2 regions of the Paenibacillus sp. FSL R10-2782 genome follow, and region 2 is predicted to be linked to the other one. Evidence: predicted binding sites of a transcription regulator. Region 2 holds the regulator's gene; the other holds the start of a gene.
What was found. Region 2 encodes Rex, which represses fermentation and respiration genes when NADH is low (regulators of the CRP and FNR family bind a similar motif). Its sites were predicted from a motif close to TTGTGAAATATTTCACAA; they were not measured.
Positions count from the first base shown of each region.

Region 1 (8,928 bases), 1.5 Mb from region 2:
GATCCTCTCTGGCTTCAAGGGCTGCCTTGGCCGCGCGTTCGTGTTGCAGCTCCATCTGAATACGTTCCAGCATATGAAAAAGCTTGGTTAACAGCGTCACACTGACCAAATACAAGAGAACCGGAGTCAGCCAGTTGCCCAGGTCCATAGATATATAGGGGAGCAAAAATTGGTGTCTCACATATTCCCAGGCCCCTACCGTTAGCGTAGGTACGAATAGAATCATCCATTTAATTTGTTTATACGTCATACCGTCCTCCTTGCAGCACCACTTGCACGAACAAACTAAGCAGATCAGTGATACCCACCATTCCGAGTGTCTTTATGCATCCCAAGCATAACTTTTTTGCTGTTTTAGAACAAGATCCATCCTACAGCAGATAGAAAAGAAAAAAAGCCGACATATTCATGCCGACTCCAATGTGTATGTTCATTTTACCGAAGCTTGGTCTTCTCTATTTCTTTACAGACCCGGATGATCCAGCTCATACAGGTTGCGGTATCGGGGTTGCTCCTGCCAGAGCTGCTCGTGACTGCCTCGCATGGATATGCCGCCCTGCTCCATAAAGATCACCTCGTCCATATGCTCCATTCCAGTCAGATGATGTGTAATCCAGATGAGCGTTTTGCCCTCCAGCACACGAAACATCGTCTGCATCAGTTCCTGCTCTGTTAGCGGATCGAGTCCTACGGTTGGTTCATCCAGCAGAACAATGGGGTGATTTTGAAGCAAAATCCGCGCCAGCGCAATTCGCTGTCTTTCTCCACCGGAAAAGCGCAGGCCCGTTTCCTGCATCCGGGTGTCATAGCCATCTGGTAAAGAATCAATTAGCGTTGCCAGTCCCACCTGCTGGGTTACTACACGAACCTCTTCCAGCGTAGCATCGGGCCGCGCCAACCGAATATTGTTCGCTACCGTTGTATCGAACAAATACGGTTGCTGGTTTAACACTGCAAATAGGCTGGAATACGCCCCGCCTGTATACACGGGCGCACCTGCGACAGTGACGCTCCCTTCATCCGGTTGCAATGCCCCCTGAATCAGATTCAGCAGGGTGGACTTGCCCGCACCGCTACGACCAAGCAGTGCAACCTTGCCTCCTTGCGGCACACGCAGGGAAATGTCGCGCACGCTCCATTCTTGCGTTGCTGTATAGCGGTAGCTCACGTTGTTCAGCAGTAGCTCGTTTGAGTTGCCAGATAGCTGGGCAGTCACATGTTCCGCCTCTATTTTGTCTACTGTGCCTCCTGCTGCTTGCTGCCCTGCTTTCACAGAAGCCGATGCCGAAAACGATGTAGATGTAGCATGTGTAGGTGTATTCTTCTCTGACCCTTTCAGGCGCCGAAGCGAATCCTGATATTCCGGCGCATGGACCACCGCTTCTCCAGCGCGGACGAAGGCATCCAGCAACGGAAAAGCAACAAGCGCAAAGGATGCCAACCATGTTGCCTCTATGCGGTTCTCCACTACCAGTCCTCCAGCCCATACGGTCATCATCACAATTCCGCCACCTACGACGCACTGTGCGATCCAATGAGAGCGCCATTCGCCCCGCCGAAGTGAATTTTCCACTACAGCAGCCTTGTTTTGCCGTTGGGCGAAGGAAGCCAGAAAATGTCCAGTCCGCCCGCTCAGTACCAAGTCACTCATACCAAACAAAGCATCGGTCAGCTCCTGATAGGCTGTATTCCGTTCCTGCTTGAACGTTCGCCGTTTGGCGAGCGAGGTCCACAGCGAGATGGCCGGGGCGATAAAAAGTAAAAATCCGCAATACAGTGCCATCATCAGGGCAAAGGTTCCGTCCATCCATCCGAGTGCTGAAATCCCCAGCGCATAGATGAGCAATGCCGATATCGCGGGCAGAACCAGCTTCAAATATATGTTTTGAAGCTGCTCAATATCCTCGGCCAGCAGACCCAACAGATCCCCTGTGCGAAACTTGCTGCGAATCATAAGTGCTTGCGGTTCTACCGCCCGATACAGCCGCACCCGCATACGGGACACGAGACGCAGAGCGGCATCATGCCCCACCAAGCGTTCCAGATACTGAATGACTGCTTTACTAAAGCCGAACGTCCGTACAAGCACAATCGGAACGTACACCATCAATATATTTTCCGGTTTTAAAGCCGAACGGGTAATCAGATGACCGGACGTAAAGAGCAATGCGCCTGCACATCCAATCGCCAGAGCGCCCAAAAGCGCCGCAGCCAGAAAGGCCCAAAAATATTGTCTCAGATAAAATATAAACCAGCCTTGGCCGCTATTGTCCGTGGCTCGCATATCGTCCGCCCCCTCCTTCCGTCATTCCCGTCAGCAAACGGTAATAGCCTCCCTTGCGGGCAACCAGTTGCTTATGTGATCCTGCTTCCTCCAGACGACCTTGATTCATCATCCAGACACAGTCCATATCCGGCATCCAATGGAGTCGATGCGTCGCAAGAAACACTCTTTTATGTTGAAAAACAGATAAAATCGTCTGTTTTAGCTCCCATTCCGTCTCAATATCCAAATGTGCAGTCGGCTCGTCCAGCAAAATCACCGGACGGTTGCTCAGCAAAGCACGCGCCAACGCTATTCGCTGTGCCTGTCCTCCACTCAGCGTCCGGCCCGCTTCACCAATCGGCTCATCCAATCCATTCGGAAGACCATCCATCAGTTCACGCAGTCCAACCGCGTCAATCGCCCATTCCACTTGCTCGTTGGATGCCTCCGGTTCATAAAACCGGATATTATCCGCCAAGGAAGCGCTGAACAGGTACGGATGCTGCGGAATATAGGCAATATGACGCTGCCATTCGGCTTTGTTATCACCAGCCAATGCCCACTCATTCACGTTCAGCTCGCCCGAGGTCGGTTCAGCGAAGCCGCCAAGCAAACTGAGCAGCGTTGTTTTGCCTGCACCGCTGGCTCCGACAATGCCGATCATATTCATATGCGGCTCAACACTCGCGGATATGTGGTCAAGTCGTGCGGAACCGTCCTCATTGAGAAGGCATATATCCTTCAACCTGATCGTATCCTGTCCCGTGATATTTAGGGCATTGCCGTCACCCATAGCATTGTCTGTGCGCCCACCCCCCGTAAGGATATCCACGGAATCTGTTGGCTGAGCCGCTTCATTCTCTGTACCGAGAATGGAGCGCATTGCACCCCAAGCCTCCTTGCCATCCAGCGAGGCATGATAGTCCGATCCCAACTGGCGTACAGGCATAAAATATTCCGGGGCCAGAATGAGTACCGCAAGTGCCGCTTCCAGTCCCACCGATCCGCTAATCAGGCGCAAGCCCAAGCCTACCGCCACAAAAGCGACCGATAGCATACTAAAAAAATCGAGCGCAAAAGAGGACAGAAACGCGACCCGCAGTGTACGCATCGTAGCCGTGCGGTACTGGTCGCTGACCTTCCCGACCGTTGCTCCATGCTCCCGACTACGGCCCAAAAACCGCAGCGTCTGTAGGCCGCGCAACGAATCCGTGAAATGATGCGACAACAGACGATAGGAGCGCCACTGTTTATCTGCCTGCTTCCGCGCCGCCAAGCCCAGCAGGATAAAGAAGCCAACCAGGATCGGCATCGTAGCCGTCAAAATCACACCTGAAATCACGTCCAATGTGAAAACAGACACAAGCACAAGTATTGTCACACACATCATGTCAATCATACGCGGAATGGACAACTCCAAATACGTGCGAAAACGATCCACTCCGTCCAGCGCCAACGTCACCAGCTTGCCACTGCCTTCCTTGGCAGCAAAAACAGGTCCTCGCTCGAACAAACGAGCAAGCAGACGCTCCCGCAGGGAAGCGCCTGATGCTTCGGCAAAGCGGCCTGCTGTCCGACGTTGCAGCCAGATCATCGTATGCCTCGCCGCAAAAGCCGCGAAAAACAACGCCAGTGACGGCCATGCCATCACCAGCGGATGTTTATCAAATAAAATCGTAACCGCCTTTGCCAAAAAGATCGCTTGCGCAATCACAGCGGCCCCCTGGGCCAGGGAAAGGGCGGCCAGCAGCAGCATTACCGGCCGAATGCCCTTTAATCCAAACCATGCTTTATCCATTAGTATTCCAAATGATCCTTTTCACTGAGACGCTTATGAAAAACAAAATAGCTCCACGCCTGATAAGCCAGCACAAAGGGTAAAAGCGTTGCTGCAACAATCGTCATGGCTTTCAGGGTGTAATGACTGGAGCTTGCATTATAAATCGTCAAATCAAATGCACTGTTGATCGAGCTCACCATAAACCTCGGGAACAAGCCGACGAACAACGAAACGAATGTCAGCAAAATGATAGCTCCCGTCATCCCAAAGGCCCAGCCTTCGCGGCGTTGTTTCAGGAAATACCATCCCAGCACATAGGCGACGATCCCCACTGCAACTGCGGCGTACATATAAGGGCCACGACGTGCGAATACATCTGTTGCAAAATAAGTCCATACCACCATACCCGCGAGCAAAACACCTAATATCGGAAGGAATTTTGACGCAATCACACGAGCACGATCTCGTACTTCTCCAATTGTACGCAGGGAAATAAACGTCAGCCCATGCATCAGGCACATCCCAACTACAGTCAGTCCAATCCATACCGTATATCCGTTAAACACATCCGAGAATCCGGCTTTTAAGTCCATGTTTTGCTGAATAGGTACACCCTTTATCAAAGCCGCAAAAGCCATACCGAACAGCATCGGCGGCAGAAAGCTGCCAATCAGAATGCAGGCATCCCATGTTCCGGTCCACCATTTTCCTTCTGCCTTGCCCCGGAATTCAAAGGAAACTCCGCGTAAAATCAATCCAAGCAGAATAAGTACAAATACCAGATAATATCCGCTGAACATGGTCGCATACCAGTGCGGGAAAGCCGCGAACATCGCACCTGCTGCTGTGATCAACCATACTTCGTTAGCATCCCAGAATGGACCAATTGTATTAATCATCAAGCGTTTTTGTTGATCGTTACGCGGCACCAGACCTGTAGCCATACCCACGCCAAAATCAAAGCCCTCCAGGAAGAAGAAGCCAGTAAACAGCACAGCAATTAATAAGAACCACAAATCATTTAACGACATTGGTGTCACCCCCTTGAGCAAATGGATCATGGATTACCGTTTCCTGATGTGGTTCGATATCCGGACCTTTGCGAGCCGTACGGACAAACAGGAACGCCAGCACACCCGTTAAAATTAAATACAATGCGGTAAACGAAATCAGCGAGAACAGCACTTCCCCTGCCACAACGGTAGGCGAAACGGAATCTTTGGTTTGAAGTAAACCAAAGACCGTCCAAGGCTGACGCCCCACTTCTGTCATGATCCAACCCGCAGTATTCCCAATGAATGGAAGTGATATGCCGAGCATCATCAAACGGAAGAACCAGCGATGCGAGCCCTCCAATTTTTTACGGAATGTCAGATAAGCTCCGTACAAAGCAAGTGCAATCATGGCACATCCGGCCGCAATCATAATGCGGAAGCTCCAAAATGTAGTACGTACCGGCGGAATATAATTACCAGGGCCGTAAGCTTTTTCATATTGTGCCTGAAGCTCATTCATCCCCAAAACCCCGCCGGACAGCTTGTTATAGGACAGCAAACTCAAGAGATAAGGAAGCTTAATTTCAAAGCTGTTTTCCTTCTTTTCAGGGTCAATACCTGCGATAACCGTCCAAGGGGCCGGATCACTACTGTTCTCCCATAACCCTTCACTGGCAGCCATTTTCATTGGCTGTGTTTCCACCAAATATTGAGCCTGTCCGTGACCAAACATCGGGATTAACATCGAACTAATCAATGCGACAATAATACTTACTTTGAAAGAAGGCTTGAAAAAGTCCAGATTCTTTTTGTGCATCAGCTTCCATGCGCTAATACCTGCCACGAGAAAAGCGCCTGTCGCAATAGCTGCAAACAATGTGTGAGGAAACTCCCACAACAGCTGTTCGTTCGTCAACAGAGCGAAAAAATCTTTCATTTCTGCGCGACCATTATGAATCTCGTATCCTACTGGACGCTGCATGAATGAGTTGGCTGCCAAAATCCACAGGGCGGACAGCATCGTACCAATGGATACCAGCCACATACAGGTTAAATGGACTGCTTTGGACAGCCGTTCCCAGCCGAATACCCACAATCCGATAAAGGTTGATTCCAGGAAAAAGGCAAGCAGTGCCTCAATCGCCAGCGGCGTACCGAACACATCTCCAACAAAACGGGAAAAGTCAGACCAGTTCATCCCGAACTGGAACTCCTGCAAAATCCCGGTGACCACGCCTACTGCAAAGTTAATCAGCAAAAAAGTTCCCCAGAATTGAGCCATTTTTTTGTACAAATCATTTTTTTTGATTACATACATGGTCTCCATAATCGCCACCAGCAACGACAATCCAATGGAGATCGGCACATAAACAAAGTGAAGAATTGTTGTGGTTGCAAACTGCAACCGTGCCAATTCTAATACGTCCATGATGTTATTCCTCCCCCTGCGCTTCTCTTAAGAATGAATATTAATAATTAGGTTCTGAAGCCTTCCTTCATCCTTGTGATAGTATTCACATTATTACATATGGAACGATCACTTTTTATGAATAGCCCCCTCAGGCATCTTCATTACGGAATCTCATGACCCGGCTTCAGAATATCATCATTATATAGAATAGATTTGAAAGAAATAGAATCGAAAGTGTGAACATCATGTCAAAGCTGTGTCGTAATGATGGCGAATTTATGAAAACAGCTCAAATCTTCTAGTTAGTGTGACATTTTCGATTGATCTATCCAAATTTTTTCCATGAAAAAAGCCTCTCTTCGTTCGGAGACCTTTGCTCCGACATCCACAAGAGAGACTTCATCAATTTAACCCACGGGAATCCATCAACTGCCATCCGTCCCTCTGTTCTTCTGAACCCGATTACGATAGGAGGAAGGCGACATCCCCGCATATTTTTTGAATTTGCCGTGAAAATAATCGGCATTGGCATATCCGACACGTCCTGCCACCTGATGCACCCTAATCCCCTGTGCAAGCAATTCCCTTGCCCGCTCGATCCTCACCTTGTCCAGATAGGCGTTAAAAGCTTCGCCTGTATGACTTTTGAACAATTTGCCCAAATAGCCGCTGTTGTAATTAAACATATCCGCCAACATCTCCAAGCGCAGGTTCTCATCATAATGGCTATGAATGAAATCAATCAATTGTTTCATGATCGTTTCCTTACCACCTGGATCGGTCTGACCAATCCATTGCAGAACATGCTCCTTCGACCGATCCACCAGCTCTCCCAAGGTTGAATAGGCATAAACATCCGTAATCAAGCGGGAATGCTCTTCCAGCACCATACGGCTCTGTTCCTGTCCAGCCGCATACTTGTTCAGCGCTAAGGTAAATGTCTGTGCAAACGCCGCCTTGATTTCAGCCTCTGTACGATAGATCTGTGGAAATTGGACCTCCATTTCCTTCAATACACGTATTGCAGCTTCACGATTGGACATATCCAGCGCGTAGTACAGCTTCTCTGCATAACGCATGGGGTCTGAGGCTTTGTCAGTCGTTTCGCACATTCCCTCGTCCGAAGTTTCCAAAACGTGCAGGTCACTGGTAAGCATCACCCTTTCCGCCCGGAAAAGAAAAGTACGCTCCAGTAGACGCAGCGCCTGTTCAAAAGAGCTCGGAATATCATGAAGTCTTCCCACCGGATCGCCAGCAGCTACGTATATTTTCGTTGCCCACGGCTTTAGCGCCTGTCGCCAGGAAGCCAGCAACTGAACAGCATTTTCTTCTGTGTCCACCGTGGCGGGAAGTAGCAAGCCTGTATATATTCCTGCCTCAAATACAATTCCCCTACCCTGCTCCCGGCACATTTCCGTTAGGCACAGCTTTGCTGCCGACTGCCGGGCTTGCCGATCCCAGTCGGGTATCCGAAGATCCAACAGTACGACCTGATAGCTTCCCCAATCCAGAGGGGGTGGCGCTGGAAGCTGGCCAGGATGTTCAGCTTGCTCCGTTCCTCCGTTGAGAGGGTCGCTGTGTTCCAATGCACCACGATTAGCCCGATCTTCCTGAACCGGAAACAGCAGGATTTCGATCCAATCGCGTTCATGGACAGGTGGGCTTCCCCACTTGCCGTCTTCTTTTTCGCTCTCAATGCTTCGCCGTACCCGTTTCAGCTCTGTCGTCATTTCTTCTTCGTCCACAGGCTTCAATAAATAACCATCTACCCCAAAGCCCATCGCCTGCCGCGCATAATCAAAGTCCGCATATCCGCTTAAAATAAGAAAATGAAACGGCTCACCGTTCATTTCGCGTATGCTCCGTATGACCTCCAGCCCGCTCATCCCCGGCATCCGTATATCGACAATGACCAGTTCCGGCCGATGCTCCTTAAATTTATCCAATGCCTCGCGCCCGTTCTCTGCTGTATCTACAATATAGAAGCCGCAGTCTCTCCAATCAATGATGGAGGTCAATCCTTCACGAATCGCAGGCTCATCATCCACAATCATCGCTTTATACATTCGACTCCTCCTCGCTGGGTATTGAAAAGGTTACGGTTGTTCCGGCCTGCGGTACGCTCTCCATATGCAGACCATAGTGTTCACCATACATCAGCGTCAGACGCTGGTGAACATTGCGCAGACCAATACTGCTCCCTTCCGGCTCTTCCGTACCTGTGATACGGTCAAGCAGACGGGACAGCTGTTCTGCCTCCATGCCAACTCCATCGTCGGCTACTTTTATTCGCAACTCTCGTAGCTTCATCGAAATATCGACTTTCACGGTAACCGGTTCTTCCTTGTTTTCCAGGCCATGAATAACTGCGTTCTCCACCAGCGGCTGTATAATTAATGGAGGAATGGACATTTCCTCAGCGCTTTCTTCCAGATTCACTTCATAGATCAAACGATTTCCAAACCGGAACTGCTGA
Region 1 is NZ_CP151951.1:4,630,542-4,639,469, forward strand. Features, by position in the region: gene NST83_RS21230 (histidine kinase) at 1-250, opposite strand, end outside; gene cydC (thiol reductant ABC exporter subunit CydC) at 464-2,284, opposite strand; gene cydD (thiol reductant ABC exporter subunit CydD) at 2,265-4,064, opposite strand; gene cydB (cytochrome d ubiquinol oxidase subunit II) at 4,064-5,077, opposite strand; gene NST83_RS21250 (cytochrome ubiquinol oxidase subunit I) at 5,064-6,470, opposite strand; gene NST83_RS21255 (response regulator transcription factor) at 6,878-8,518, opposite strand; gene NST83_RS21260 (sensor histidine kinase) at 8,511-8,928, opposite strand, start outside.
Region 1: a site for Rex is predicted at 6,544-6,561, ahead of NST83_RS21250 (cytochrome ubiquinol oxidase subunit I). Genes of this name have one in related genera too.

Region 2 (8,928 bases):
ATCGTTGCTAGAGCCTGTACTGCGACCGCCATAGTACATTTCTTCCGCCGCAGCCCCTGCGAGCGAGATCATGATCTGCTCCTCCAGGAACTGCTTGGTATACAAATAATGCTCTTGCTGTGGATTATGCCGCACATAGCCGAGCGCTTTCCCACGCGGGCTGAGCGCTACCTGGCTGACACTGCCTGGACGAACGATTTCAGCCATAATAGCATGTCCCAGTTCATGAATCGCTACACGCTTTTTCTCTTCCAGCGTTGATTCACGATCCGTCTTCTCACCCATCATCACCTTGTCAATCGCCATCGACAGATGCTTTTGCGCAATCATTTCCTGTTCCTGTCTCATCGCATAGATTGCCGCTTCATTCATGACACTTTCCAACTGCGCACCGGAAAACCCGTAAGATTCCTCAGCAATTTTGTCCAGATTCGCATCTTCCTGAATCGGTTTGTTTTTGGCATGGATTTTAAGAATGTGAAGACGGCCCTTTTTGTCAGGCAAATCCACTTGAATATGACGGTCAAAACGCCCCGGGCGCGTTAAGGCGCTGTCCAGCATTTCTTTACGGTTTGTTGCCGCAATGATCAAAATGCGCGGAGTATCTGCCGAATAGATGCCGTCCATTTCTGTCAGCAACTGATTCAAGGTTTGGTCATATTCACGTTGCTGTCCACCCTCACGCTTGCCGCCAATCACGTCGATCTCGTCAATAAAAATAATGGCATTTTCCTTCTTTTCCTTGGCTGCACGAGTGCGGGCCTCCTTAAACAGCTCACGGACACGGCCTGCACCAACACCTACATACATTTCAACAAACTCACTGCCTGAAGCAGCAACAAATACAGAATTGGTATAGTGCGCTGCTGCCTTCGCCATCAGTGTTTTCCCGGTTCCCGGAGGGCCTGTAAGCAAAACACCTTTTAATGGACGAATGCCGAACTTGGAAATTTCATCATGCCGATTCAAAAAATCCAGCGCTTCGCGCAGCTCCTGCTTGGCGCTTTCTTGCCCGCCGATCTCCTCAAAAGTCAGCTTGTCGGGGCCATTCTTTTTACGCTTACGTTCTTGCCCGGCCCCTACAGCCAAGCCTCCACGTGCATGCATGAGCATTAGCAAGCCGCTGAGCATCAAGCCTGCGATAAGAAAAGGGATAATATTCACCCCGATAAAAACGAGAAATATAATGGTCACCGGCACAATGCCGATTAGTGCTTCCTTGATCCATCTAGGCATTAGGCCATACCCCCATTTGCTGAGATTGACGTGGCAAAACGATAAACTTAGTCGCTTTGCCTTCGCTGAGTCGGATATAGACGTTGCTAGAATCCATATCAGTATCGGCCTCGATACCGGATTTTTTCTTTTTCATCAGTTCGACGGTCGATGTAATTTGGGTGTATTTTTTATTTTCCATCGCTTCCGCTACCGGAAACATGGCCTCAGACCACCACTGATTCAAGGCTGGATTGGAATGATCCGCAATTTCCAGCTTAACAGTACGGCTGCCAATGATGGGCTGTCCTTTTTGCTTAACTACATTGACCAATCCGGCAATATCTGCCTGCGGTTTGAGATCCAGATTCAAAACAACCTGATCCGGTTTAATATCTATTTGAGCGCTTGTCACGCCGGGATATTGGGAAACTATTTTTTCCAAAGGACTTTGCATTGTAACCTGACGGTAAATGAACCATCCTCCGAACAGCAGCAATGCTGCCAAAACCGCCGCAACAACGATAGGAACTGCACGTAATTTCAAATAACATCCTCCTCTCAAAATGTAAAACACAGAAGAAACGGGACGAATGTCAACAAATAAACCAGACTGCATGATCTTACAGTGACCAGCAAGTCTTTATCTATCATTTTTGTCTATCACTTATAAAATATAGTATATCATAACGTATATCTAATATCGAAGGCAATGTGTGGGGGAGTTGCAATAAGGCAAAATCATTGGTTATGGTGAGGCGCTCCGTGAATGATTTGATCTTACGATCGCTGTTGCACAGTCATAAAGAATATTTCGCCTTGTGAGGAAAGTTGGGTAGGTAAATATGCTTCGCTGGCTTTTAGCCAAGCTTCGCAAGGGGTACATGCTAAAAAGACGTAAATACGAATTTTATCGTATTTACGTCTTTTTAGCATGTAAAACCCAAAACGGAGACAAGCGCAGCACGGCGTCCGTGCCCTCTTCCCCCAGCTCTCATGAAAAGAGTGGTGTTTGAAGTGACTCCACGGTGGTCAGCCAGCGGAGTGGGCCATTTGAATCTGAAGAAGCGATAGCGATCGGAAGATCAAATGGCCACGCAGCGCTCCTAAAGCTCCCAAACCACCATCATCCACTCCCCACAGCACTCTAGTAATTAGGCAAAGTATACTTTACCCCCGCCGATCCCCCATCCGAGAAGCGATAAAAGGTATAATAATGATGGCTGCCGTCATCATAAAACAACTGCCACACATATTGACCATTAAACACACTCGGCTCAAGCCTTACAATATCTATACCCGGAAGCTGCTGCTGGATCATCGCCGTCATTTTTTGCTCGTCGACTCCGTTTTTCAGTAGCTCGGTATGAACACTGCTATTATCTGCGACAGGCACATTCGGTTGGCCCTCCACTTTTTGAAAAGGGACCCACACCATAATATTTTCGTTCTGAGCATTTTTCCCTTGAACTACCCAATATACCCGATCCCACACCGACTTCCACGTCTGCGTTGTGCTAACCAGACCACCTGATTGCTTGGCCTTTACGATAGCAGCATTCCTCTCAATCACCTGGTCTTGAGTAACGTAGGAATAATACCAGAAAATGCTGACCAGAATCAGTATAACGCCCAGAATCCCGACCGCTATCCATTTTTTCTTATTTTTCAAACCTGTGCTTCCTCTCTTAGGGGATGTGACACCTGAATTAGCGCGACAGCAGCCCTTCAAAGGCGGCTTGTGCCTCATGCTTGATACGTTCCTCATCCATAGTCAGGCACTCACCGTTTTTCACAATCTGACGACCGTTTACCCATACATGGGCCACGTCTTTGGCGCTTGCAGAGTATACCGCATGGGAAATGAGATCCGTACGCGGCAAGAAATGAGCCTGATTGAGATCGAGCGCGATAAAGTCAGCTTTGTTGCCTGCTGCCAACGCCCCTACCTCATTCAAGCCAACCGACTTCGCTCCGTACTCCGTTGCCAGACGCAACGCCTCACCCGCAGGAACTGCGGTTGGGTCGCCAGATACTCCCTTGTGAATGAGTGCAGCCAGCCGCATTTCCTCAAACATGTCCAGGTTATTGTTACTGGCAGGGCCGTCTGTTCCCAGAGAGACAGTAACGCCTGCACGGAGCAGATCAGGCACTCTTGCCACACCGCTCGCCAGCTTCAAGTTGCTGCCCGGATTATGCGAAACCGCTACACCACGTTCAGCCAGCAAAGCTATTTCTTCGTCATTCAGATGAACAGCATGGGCAACAAGCGATGGACGGGAGAAAAAGCCGAGCTTATCCAAATGCGCAACCGGACGCAAGCCGTAGTCGCGTACGTTTTGCTCTACCTCGGCAATGGTTTCCGACATATGCGTATGCAACGGTAAGTCCAGATCATGCGCAGCCTGTACGAATTTTTCGATAAACTCAGGCGGACACGTATACGGCGCATGCGGAGACATCATAGTCGTAATGCGACCGTCTGCTTTCCCATGCCAATTACGTGCAAAATTCACAGCCTCAGCCAGCTTGATCCGCTGCTCTTCCTCCGAACATAGTCCAATCGCTCCACGCATCAGGCTCGCACGGATGCCGGACTCTTCAGCTACACGAGCCACCTCGTCCATATGATCATACATGTCCAAAAAGGTCGTTGTTCCGCCTTTCAGCATTTCCAGCACGGACAAGGACGTACCCCAGTACACATCCGTAGACGTAAACTTGGCTTCCATCGGCCACATTTTTTCCTGAAGCCATACTTGAAGAGCCAGATCATCCCCATACCCACGCAGCAGAGACATCGCCGCATGACCATGTGTATTAATCAGACCAGGTAAAAACAACAGTCCGTTACCATCAATCGCTTCCGTCTCTTCCTCACCCGCTGGCAAAGTCTCGCCAATATAGGTAATGCGACTGTCCTCCACGATCATATAGCCGTAGATTACCCCGGCTTCCGGTCTGTTCACGGCAAAAGAGCCATTTTTAATCATCCATTTATTCGCTGTCATGTTGCGTATCTTCCTTTCCGTCCTCCAAATAATAAGCGAGGCTTAACAAATCTGTTGTAAAATCTGTGGCATGTATTCGAATATTTGCTGGTGCCTTGAGCGTAGTCGGTGCAAAGTTCAATATCGCTCCAATCCCGCTATCTATGAGCCTGTCAGCCACGTGCTGCGCTTCAAAATCCGGTACGGTAATAATCCCGATCCGAATGTTTTGTTCCTTCACGGTCGCTTCGAGTTCATCCATTGGCTGCACGACCAGCGTATTGATCTTGGTTCCGACCTTTTCTGGGACAGCATCAAATACCGCTACAATTTTCATATTGTCTTTTAAATAAGCATTATAATTCGAAAGGGCTTGCCCCAGATTACCTGCTCCGACCAATACCACATTAATTTGCTGGTCGATTTTCAGGATATGGCGTATTTTCTCGATAAGATAAGTAACATCATAGCCGATACCCTTACGGCCAAAATCTCCAAAATACGCGAGATCCTTACGAATTTGAGCCGGATTTAAATCCAGTCTTTGTCCCAACTCCTGGGAAGAGACCGTAGCCACCTCCCTTTTGTGCAGTGCATTCAGATAACGTAAATATACGGGTAACCTCCGTACGACAGCCTCTGAAATTTTATCTGATTTCATACATGCTCCCCCTAATTGTAACGGACATGTATAGATGTCCGTCCGTTATGCCTCTGTCTCCGGGGCGGATTGGAGCCACTCGGCGATGCGGGGCACCATTTGCTCCGTCGGCATATGCTCCATTTTTGGTCCCGGTAACGAGTACAAAAAGTGCTTTCCGTAATAGGATTCGATCACACGTGTATCGTAAACGATAACGACCCCGTGATCGCTCGCCGTACGTACCAAACGTCCAAATCCCTGTTTGAAACGAATGACGGCCTGCGGAACAGACAGCTTCATAAAAGGATTTTTCTTCTGCTGCTGGAGCAGCTCACTTTTAGCCTCCAGCAGCGGGTGATTCGGCGGTTGGAACGGCAAGCGGACAATGGCCAGACACGTCAGCGCCTTGCCCGGAATATCGACGCCTTCCCAGAAGCTGCTGGTTCCCAGCAACACAGAAGCTTTGGCTTCCTGAAAACGTCGGGTCAGCTTGCTGCGGCTCCCACTGTCTACGCCCTGCCCCAGCACGGTGATGTCGCTGGATGCCAACGCCTCCTTAAGCGGCTCATACACCTGCCGGAGCATGCGGTAGGAGGTAAAGAGAACGAGCATTCTCCCCTGCGTCGCTTGGGCAGTCGCACCTAGCGAGCTGACGAGCATATCTACAAAATGCTCGTCTCCTACACTGCCCTTCACGCTCGGAAAATCCCTTGGAATGACTAGCAGCACCTGATCCCTGTAATTGAAGGGTGACGGAAGCTGCGTAGTCATCAGCCGCCCTTGATCTGCGGCCTCCTGCAAGCCGAGCTGATCGGTCATGTACTGAAACGACTTATCCACTGACAAGGTAGCAGACGTCAGAATAATGCTCCTTTTTTTGTCAAAAAACATTTCTTTCAGCTGGCGGCTCACATCGACGGGCACCGCATAAAATTGTAGCGACTTGCTGCGGAATTGCCCGCTCGCTTCGAGCCAATATACGGTCGTCTCATCATCCAGACGCATAAAAAAACGCAAGCTTTCCCTAATGCCTGCCAAATCCTTAAGCAGCCCCGTAATATCTGTAATGAGGCTGTCAGCCGCATAATCGTCATGTTCTTCTTTCACGTCGAGCACCAGCTTGTCGCCCTTGCGCAAAATTTCGCTCAACGTTACATAAATCTGATTTTCCAGCGCAGCAGCCTGATCCCACTTGGCAGGCTTGGCCGACGGCTTGAGACGGGAAGAAAACTGCCCTGTTTCGCCCGGTGTCGCATCACTTCGCTCCGGCAGCATGCCAAACAGCTTGTCGCTCAGCAGATCCCAAGTCTCCTTGACCTCCAGCACGAGCGGATACAGTTGGTCAATGGTAGCAGCCCAATCCGTCGATTTCTCATGCCCCGACTTTGCCAACTGCTGACGCAGCGAAGGCAATTGTCCGTTCTTGCTGTCCTTGAACAACCGGGTCAGCGTATGCAAGAGTGTGAAATATTTCATATGCATGCCCAGGTGCTTACCAGCGACTTCCTCCAGATGATGCGCTTCATCAATGACCAGATGCTCATAACTCGGCAACAGCTGATGACTCGCTTTTACGTCCGTGAACAGCTTGGAATGATTCGTAATGACCACATCGGCTATTCCCGCCTCATGGCGCGCACGATGATAAAAACATTTGCGGAACCATGGACAAGAACGACCAAGACAAGACTCGGAATCACTGGCCACCGTTTCCCAAAAATCTCCACCACGATTGCTTAGATTCAGTTCTTCATCATCGCCAGTTTCGGTCAACGTCAGCCAGACGATCATCTGGGCCGCTGTAATTAAATCTTCCTTCGGCGTTGCGAAGTCTCTTCTGTTTATTTTATGTTCAAACTTACGAAGACACAAATAATGTCCTCGGCCCTTAAAAATGGCAGCCCGGAACGGGAACGGGATCACCTTGGTCAGCATCGGAATATCACGCTCACGTAATTGCTCCTGTAGGTTGATCGTATGCGTACTTACCATGACTCGCTGTCCATTTTTCACACTATGGTACAGCGAAGGGAGCAAATAACCGAGGGACTTGCCTGTCCCCGTACCCGCCTCGATCAACAGGTGCTTGTCCTCACTCAGCGCCTGATTCACACCCGCAATCATTTGCGTCTGCGCCTCGCGTTCCTCATATTGGCTCAAAGATGAACGTAAATTGTCTCGGACATCATCCATGTATTCCTCAAAGGAAACACCTGCCAGCGGATTGGGGTCGTCCTCTCTGCGAGGGGCATTTAGCTCCGTCCAATCCTCCACCTTCAGTGCAAGCTGACGTAAAAACTGATGACCCTCCAAATCCTGAATAGGATCATGCTCTTTGTCTTCACGCACCCCGTCCAAAAACCATCCGAGGTCACTGTCTTCCTCTGCGAACAAATCACTGAGCCGCTGTATCGTAATCAAAGGCAGCGCGTGAAGCTCATCCAGACATTTTAAAAACACCTCAGCCGTAGCCAACGCGTCGCTGTCCGCTTGATGGGGTCGGTCATGCGCCAGCCCAAACTCAGAAGAAACAAAACCCAGCTGATAGGAAGATAGCGATGGAAACATGATTTTCAGAAAATCCATCGTATCCAAAATTCTGCCGGTAAACGGCAAGTACCCGCACCGATCCAAAGCGTTTTGCAAAAAATTAAAATCAAACGCCACATTATGGCCGACCAGCACGACATCGTCCAGCATAGGTACAAGCTCCATCATCATCTCTTCGAGGGCAGGAGCATCCTTGACGTCATCGTCTGTAATCCCGGTCAATCCGGTAATAAAAGGCGGAATGGATCTGCCAGGGTTCACATAAGAACCGTAAACACGGGAAATGCTGTTATCATGCTCTATAATTGCAAGTCCGACTTGAATGATGTCATCCGCGGACTGGGTGCCTGTCGTTTCAAAATCCAATACCGCAAATTTCATTCGGGCTTAATCCTTTCTTTTGACACATACAAAAATAATAACTTTATATAATAGCATAGCAGAAGATCGCCTGTTTGGAAATTAAGACAGCCAAAAAAGACGATACACACACCGCCTGGGAAGGTGGATATGCATCGTCTCAATCGGTGTCTGACAACTACAGCCAGGTCATTATGGAGCTGTCGTACCGAAGCATTTCGGCATCCGACAAACAAGCTTCCATATTGTGCAACGGCTCGGGCAACGCAGGATCGAACTGATGAGCGAGAGCAAAACATTTTTGCGCCTCCTCCACATCAGCCTGCTTGGCCATAAGACAGCCCAACGCATTATAGATGACCGCTTTCAGTCGGGACTGCTCTGTCAGGTGCAGCACCTTCTGAAAATGGCTCACAGCCTCCGCTGTATCCTCCAGTTGAAAATACGCCATCCCCATATACATACGGCTCTGCCAGCTGTTCGGAAAATGCTGTAGTACCTGTTCAAACTGACGGATGGCCTCAGGATACATGAGCAGTCGGTAATACCCTTGACCCCGAGTAAAGGCAGGCAGCTCCTTTTCAGGCAGTGCCTTTTCAGATAGCTCCGTGTCAGACATACCGGACTCTGCGGAAAAACCAGCAGCCCGCAGGCGAACCATTTTTTCCTCAAAGGCAAGCCATTCATCCATAATTCCGTCACTCATTCTCCGCAGCAAATTCCAGTACTGTAGCAACTCCTGCCTGCGGGAGCCCTGGGCTGATGGGTAATGCTTCACGATATCATCTAACATGCTGTTCATTTCTGCGAATACATGCTTGAACATGTGCATCCCGCCCTTACGAAAGATGGATTATTACACTCACATTTTTCGCTTAAAGGACGGGTTTCATCCGTACTCCCATTCATTACATGATCGTAGCGTGTACTTCCTTATTCGCCGTTTGGGCCGGTTTATTATGTTCATCGACGAATACCACGGTCGGTTTGTATGTTTTGGCCTCTTCATTCGACATGGAAGCGTAGGAAATTATAATGACTGTATCCCCGGGCTGCACCAGACGCGCTGCTGCGCCGTTGAGACAAATTACGCCGCTACCACGCGGTCCGGGAATAACGTAAGTTTCCAGCCGGGCTCCGTTGTTATTGTTCACAATTTGTACCTTTTCA
Region 2 is NZ_CP151951.1:3,135,490-3,144,417, forward strand. Features, by position in the region: gene NST83_RS14045 (AAA family ATPase) at 1-1,236, opposite strand, end outside; gene NST83_RS14050 (hypothetical protein) at 1,229-1,762, opposite strand; gene NST83_RS14055 (DUF5590 domain-containing protein) at 2,363-2,887, opposite strand; gene NST83_RS14060 (amidohydrolase) at 2,925-4,226, opposite strand; gene NST83_RS14065 (redox-sensing transcriptional repressor Rex) at 4,213-4,866, opposite strand; gene dinG (ATP-dependent DNA helicase DinG) at 4,912-7,779, opposite strand; gene NST83_RS14075 (tetratricopeptide repeat protein) at 7,937-8,584, opposite strand; gene panD (aspartate 1-decarboxylase) at 8,667-8,928, opposite strand, start outside.